2 regions of the Sphingomonas sp. GW821-FHT02B09 genome follow, and region 1 is predicted to be linked to the other one. Evidence: riboswitches for the same ligand, from Rfam matches in the RefSeq annotation. Region 1 holds a riboswitch; the other holds the start of a gene.
The links. Region 1 has a riboswitch for glycine ahead of gcvT (glycine cleavage system aminomethyltransferase GcvT). Riboswitches for the same ligand answer to the same signal wherever they lie in the genome.
Positions count from the first base shown of each region.

Region 2: another riboswitch for glycine. It lies ahead of AC07U4_RS20975 (L-serine ammonia-lyase); the one in region 1 lies ahead of gcvT (glycine cleavage system aminomethyltransferase GcvT).

Region 1 covers NZ_JBWKVV010000001.1:1,139,762-1,143,166, forward strand. The annotation lists gene gcvPA (aminomethyl-transferring glycine dehydrogenase subunit GcvPA) at 1-209, opposite strand, end outside; gene gcvH (glycine cleavage system protein GcvH) at 457-828, opposite strand; gene gcvT (glycine cleavage system aminomethyltransferase GcvT) at 828-2,033, opposite strand; glycine riboswitch at 2,092-2,197, opposite strand; glycine riboswitch at 2,198-2,290, opposite strand; gene AC07U4_RS05245 (hypothetical protein) at 2,390-3,025, opposite strand; gene ispH (4-hydroxy-3-methylbut-2-enyl diphosphate reductase) at 3,195-3,405, shown strand, end outside.
Region 2 covers NZ_JBWKVV010000008.1:3,845-7,249, forward strand. The annotation lists gene AC07U4_RS20970 (replication initiator protein A) at 181-1,146, opposite strand; glycine riboswitch at 1,499-1,588, shown strand; gene AC07U4_RS20975 (L-serine ammonia-lyase) at 1,694-3,109, shown strand; gene rfbB (dTDP-glucose 4,6-dehydratase) at 3,271-3,405, shown strand, end outside.

The DNA of each region.
Region 1 (3,405 bases):
GGCACTTCGCCCGCGACCGTGTTCTGGCGGGCGAGCGCGGTCATGTGCCGCTCGACCGCCAGTTCGGAGGCGTGGTTCGGCAGGTCGTGGATCGGGCCGGACAGGCGGGCGGCCTCGGGCACGTCGACGAACAGATCGTCGATCGATCCCGCACCGATGACCGCGAGCATCGCGTCGCGGTCGGGCTGGGTAAGCGGCAGGTAGCGCATCATCATTCCCTTGAGAGCCCCGCGTGTGGGAAGGGCTTTACCTATGGCGACGGGCTGAGGTTCGATCCATCATCCCCGCAGATCCCGTCACCCCGGACCAGTTCCGGGGTCCACCGGGCAGCAGGGGCGCCCTATCGTTTCAGACCATCCTCCTCGCCGCCGCGTGGACCCCGGAACAAGTCCGGGGTGACGTATCAAGCGCGGCGAAGCATCGACCAGAGCGGAGCACCAATTGCGAGGCTGATCGTTACAGCTTGGCGACGAACTCCGCATAGGCGGCTTCGTCCATCAGCGTCTCCAGCTCGGCCGGATCGCTGAGCGTGATCCTGAAGAACCAGCCCTCCGCTTCCGGATCCGAGTTGACGAGGCTGGGATCGTCCGACAGCGCGGCATTGCCCTCGGTCACCGTCCCCGACACCGGCGAATAGACGTCCGACGCGGCCTTGACCGATTCGACCACCGCGGCCTCGTCGCCCTTGCCGAGCTGCTTGCCCGTCTCGGGCACCTCGACGAACACGATGTCGCCGAGCTGGCCCTGCGCATAATCGGAGATGCCGACGGTGCCGGTGTCGCCATCGACATCGACCCACTCATGATCTTCGGTGAAATAACGGCTCATCACTTGCCTCCTGCGCGGACATAGCGGTGGGGAACGAACGGCATCGGAGCGACCGTCGCCTCGTGGATCTTGCCGCGCTGGACAAGGCGCAGCGGCGTGCCGGCCTCGGCGAGCGCGGCGGGAACATAGGCCATGGCGATCGGCGCACCGACGCTCGGCGCGAAGCCGCCGCTGGTGACGCGGCCGATCACCGCGCCCTCGGCGTCGACGACGCTCGCGCCCTCGCGCACCGGCTGGCGCCCGGCGACCGACAGGCCGACGCGCTTGACCGCGGGACCATCGGTCCGCTCGGCGAGGATACGCGCGGCGCCGGCGAAATCGGCGGCCTCGCGGCGGCGCTGGGACAGAGCGAAGCCGAGGTCGGCCATCACCGGCGTCGTCTCGGGATCGAGATCGTGGCCGTAGAGCGGCAGCCCGGCCTCGAGCCGCAGCGAATCGCGCGCGCCGAGGCCGATCGGCTTGACCTCGGGCTCGGCGCAGATCGCATCGGCGAAATCGGCGGCGGCCTCGGCGGGGATCGAAATCTCGACGCCGTCCTCGCCGGTATAGCCCGAACGGCTGATCCACAGCGCATGGCCGTTCCAGTCGAACGCGCCCGCGGTCATGAACACGAGATCCTCGACGCCGGGGATCAGGCGCGACACGGCGGCGACCGCCTTGGGCCCCTGCACCGCGAGCAAGGCCTGATCTTCCATCAGGTTCATCGTCAGATCGTCGGGCAGCACGTCGAGCAGATAGGCGAGATCGTCATATTTGGTCGCGCCGTTGACGACGACATAATGGCTCGCCGCGCCGAACGGATGTGCGCCCTCGGCGGGCAGCGTCGTGACCATCAGATCGTCGAGGATGCCGCCCTCGTCGTTGAGCAGCAGCGAATAGCGTATCTTGGTCGCGGCGAGCCCGGCGATATCGCCCGGCAGCACCGCTTCGAGCGCCTTGGCGACGCCGGCGGCGTCGAGCCCGTCGCCGGTGAAGCCGACCTGACCCATATGGCTGACGTCGAACAGGCCGGCGGACTCGCGCGTCCACAGATGCTCGGCCATGATGCCCTCATATTGAACGGGCATTTCATAGCCGGCGAACGGCACCATGCGGCCACCGCGGGCGCGGTGCCAGCCGTCGAGCGGCAGCAGCTGGATTGCGGGCTCGTCGCCGTCGAGGTCGTCGAGCGGGTCGGGCAAGGTGTCTGGCAGCGAATCGCTCATCAACCGTCTCCAAGAAAGGCACGGGACCAAAGACGGCACGGGGCCGCAATCGATCCGTCATACCCCCTCTGTCACGGTGACCTGAGAGCTTTGACCCGGCGCTTGGCGCGGCGGGCTTACCCCTTCGGTGGCTCCTCAAAGGAACGCTTTCCAGAGTGTCGATAAGGCAGCGCGCGGTCCCGTTTGCCTGAGAGATTCCGGGGTGGTTGCTCCTTCGGCGGCCTCCTTGTGCAGAGGCTCTCTCCCGCGCCCGCCCATGCCGGTCGCCCGGCATCGACGCGTGGTGCTGTGACGGGCAGCGGGGCCTTAGTCAATGCGGAAACGCCCTCCCCTCCCTGCGCGGGAAGGGATGAGAATCAGCGTTGCGCGTTATACTTCAGCTGGTCGTCGGTGAGCTGGAAGCCGACCAGCGCCTCGAAGGTCGCGCGCAGCACTGCGGAGCGCACCTCCGGCCGCGCCAGCGGATCGGTCGCGGCATCCTCGTCGCCCGCCTTGCGCTTGCGGGTGAGCTGGTTGCGCACCTCGTCGGGCAAGGTCGCCGCCGCCCGCGCGATCTGCGTCGAGGCGGTGCCCTGCGCCTGCGCGCGCGCCTGCCCGGCGTCGAAATGCACCGCGATCTGCCCCTTGCGCTTGGCGGTCACCGCCGAGCCGCCGCGGACGATCGCGATATAATAAGGCAGCACCACGTCGCGCGGACCCTCGGTCCGCGTCCGCCGCGCGAGCACGTCGAAGGTGACGCTGGTGGCGATCTGCTCGCCGGCGTCGTTGCAGGCGCCGCGCACGTTGGTCATGCTGGCGACGACGTCGATCGCGCTCGCGTCGCGGCTCGTCGCAGGATCGAACAGGGTGATGTCGCCGGTACCGGCGGCGACGCCGACCGTCGGGCAGGCGGAGCGCACGGCGGAGATGCCGCCTTCGACGATCTCGCCCTTGCTGGCGCAGCCCGAGAGGATCAGCGCGAGGGCGGACAGGCCTAAAGCCGAGGTTTTCAAGAGGACGCGTACCTTTGTCGAACGGACAGTGATGCCCCGCCGGAGAACCCGGGCGATGCGCGGCGCACCATAGGAACCGGCTTTCCCGCGTGCAAGCAATCGCGTACTTCCGCGCGGTGAGCCAATCGCGTACTTCCGTGCGCCGCACCAATCGCGTAGAACCGCCGGCATGGCCTCCCAATTCCCCGCGGACGGCGGCAAGCCCGTCCTCGAACTGCTGATCGCCGCACCGCGCGGCTTCTGCGCCGGCGTCGACCGCGCGATCCGCATCGTCGAACTCGCGATCGAGAAGCACGGCGCGCCCGTCTACGTCCGCCACGAGATCGTCCACAACAAGTTCGTCGTCGACACGCTGAAGGCGCAGGGCGCGGTGTTCGTCG
Region 2 (3,405 bases), on a different contig from region 1:
GGAAGCGCTTACGATTCGTGCTTTCGAGTATTTAGCCCGAAAAAGTTCGTGCTTTCGAGTAGAATAGACGTTTCTATTCGTGCTTTCGAGTAACAATGGCGCGCCGCCATTCGTGCTTTCGAGTAGGAATGCACCGCATTCATTCGTGCTTTCGAGTAACAATTCGCAGCCGTCGGCGAATCACCCGACCGGATTGGTTCCCTCTGCCACGGCCGATTCGACGATGGTGCGATGCTCGCTCAGCACCGCCTGCCCCGGCTGCGGCCGCGGCGTGATCACCACCCGGTTCTGCGGCGCCTTGCGGCCGCGGCGCGGGGCGGCGCCTTCCTCCTCGGCCGCCTCGCTCTCGACCAGCTCGAGATGGTAATCGGGGATGCCGTCGGTCGCGACGATCTGCTTGAGCGCCGCCTTGAAGTTCGACAGCGGGTTCTGATAGCCGATCTGCAGGCGGAAGGTGGCGAGATCGAGGTCGAGCCCGCCCTCCTCGCAGGTCGAGCGCGCCACCTCGTAGATGCGCCGTTCGATCGGCCCGAGCTGGAAGTAAGCGGCGGCATAATCGAGCACGTGGCGATCGAGCAGGATCGCGCGGAACAGCCAGTCGCACAGCCGCACCTTGACCGCCTTCAGCCGCCGCTCACCGCTCTTCGTCTTGGAATAATGGAGTTTTGCTTCGGAGAGCCACGAGAAGAAGCCCTCCTCCCCCTCCCCGCCCGCTTCGATGTTGGTCTTGATCTGCGTACCCTGTAGCCGTTCCAGCGCCTCCGACAGCCGGCCGTAGGAGCGCGCGCTGTGGTTGGAGCCGGTGACCGAAAACAAATCGTGCGCGGTGAAGATGAAGTCCTGCTCGACGTGCTCGCCCGCCTCGAGCTTCGCTGCCATCAGGCTGGCGATATAGAGCACGATCTCCTTGTCGTAGATCGTCGCGACGCCGCTTGCCGAGGGTCGCACCTCGATCGACACGGTGGCGTGGTCGTAGGTCAGCGGCTTCATCCAGGCGTTCTTGGACAGCGCGAAGAAGGGAAAGGCCATCAGCGACCGCTCGCCGCGGATCTCGCCGTGCAGCGGGCTGTCGAGCGTGAACAGGTCGCGGTGCGGCACGGTACCGGCGCTGGCGGACGGGCGGGTCGGGGCAGGGGAACGGGCCATGATCATTTCCTACTCGAAAGCACGAACTTTTGGCACCCCACACGGGATTCCCGAGGGAAAATGGGCTTGGACGCCGTCCCATTCGTGCTTTCGAGTAGGAAATGGCGCGCGAGCGGCGGGTTTCGCCGACCCATGGCGGGCTCCGGCAGGAGCGGGCGCCGCGCCCGACGTATGCCGTACGACGCGTCGGATTGTCGACATGTCTATGCCTCGACCTTGTACTGCCAAGTCCTTCGAATCTTTTGCGGTGCCAGACGCCACGAGGTCGATCTGTCGACATGTCGATAGCTCGACAGGATGGAACGGGCGCGTGCGGTGCCCTTGACCGGTGGCGGGGCGATGATACCGTCCGCGACGTCGATCAGGGAGAGACCGGGCTGGCCCCGGCGCCGAAGGAGCAACCGCCCCGGAAACTCTCAGGCAGAAGGACCGATCGACGACGACATCTGGAGAGTGGCGCCAGCCGGTGCCCGCCGACGGGATAATGATCTCAGGCGCAAGGGACAGATGGGGCATGCAGGCCGGCAGCGACCGGCGGAAGGACCGCATGCACACCGATCCCGTCACCGCGCCGCTCGACCGCAACCTCGATCGCCCGATCAGCGTCGCCGAATTGTTCACGATCGGCATCGGCCCGTCGAGCTCGCATACCGTCGGCCCGATGCGCGCCGCCTTCGACTTCGGGCAGCGCGCGCTCGGACAGGGCGCGGGGCAGGGGATAGGGCAGGGGGCTCCGGTCGGCGTCACCTGCGATCTCTACGGCAGCCTCGCGCTCACCGGGCGCGGCCATGCCACCGACACCGCGACGATCCTCGGCCTCGCCGGCTGGGAGCCCGAGCGGCTCGATCCCGATGCCGCGCCGGCGATCCTCGCCGATATCCGCGTCGAGCGGCGGCTGACGCTCGCCGGCCGCCACGTCATCGCCTTCGCGCCCGACGACGTCGTCTTCCACCCGCGCGACTTCCTGCCCGAACATCCCAACGGCATGACCTTCACCGCCCGCTATGCCGATGGCGCAACCTATGCCGAGACCTATTTCTCGATCGGGGGCGGCGCGATCCTGCGCAAAGGCGAACGGCTCGCCGCGGGCAATGTCGCGGTGCGCCACCCGTTCGGCTCGGGCGCCGATCTGCTCGTGCTCGGCGATGCCACCGGCCTGTCGATCGCCGAGCTGGTCCGCGCCAACGAGGAGGCGTGGCGCAGCCCCGCGGAGACCGACGCCTTCCTCGACGCGGTCCGCGCCGCGATGAGCGCGTGCATCGACCGCGGCATCGCGCAGGAGGGCATATTGCCCGGCGGCCTCAAGGTGCGGCGCCGCGCTCGCGCGATCCAGCAGGGCCTCACCGGCGACACGCCCGGCCGCAATCCCGCCGAGGTGTTCGAGTGGGTCAGCCTGTGGGCGCTCGCGGTCAACGAGGAGAATGCCGCCGGTGGCCGGGTGGTCACCGCGCCGACCAACGGCGCGGCCGGCGTGCTGCCCGCGGTGCTGCGCTTCTACGAGACGCTGATCGAGGGCGCCGACGACGAGGGCGCGCGCCGTTTCCTGCTCACCGCCGCGGCGATCGGCATGCTCTACAAGAAACGCGCGTCGATCTCAGCCGCGGAGATGGGGTGCCAGGGGGAGGTGGGGGTCGCCTGTTCGATGGCGGCGGGGGCGCTCGCCGCGGTGCTCGGCGGCAGCAACCGCCAGATCGAGAATGCCGCGGAGATCGGCATGGAGCACAATCTGGGCCTCACCTGCGACCCGATCGGCGGGCTGGTGCAGATCCCGTGCATCGAGCGCAACACGATGGGTGCGGTGAAGGCGATCAACGCCGCCTATCTCGCGCTGCGCGGCGACGGCAGCCACGTCGTCAGCCTCGACGCGGTGATCGAGACGATGCGCCAGACCGGCGAGGACATGCGCTCGAAATACAAGGAGACGAGCCTCGGCGGGCTCGCCGTCAACGTGGTGGAATGTTGACGTGTCGGCGTGTCGACAGCCATACATCCAAGCATGTGCGACTTGAGCGGAATGCACATCGACAAACCTAATCGTCGATCCCTATGCAATCCGACATGTCGACACGGCGACATGTCGTAGCCTAGATGTGCCTGTTAACCCTTTGCAGCTAGGCACAAGCCATGCGTATTCTCGTCACCGGGGGAGCCGGCTTCATCGGCTCGGCGTTGGTCCGCCACCTGATCCGCAACACCGGGCACGAGGTGCTGAACCTCGATGCGTTGACCTATGCCGGTACGCTGACCGCCCTCGCGCCG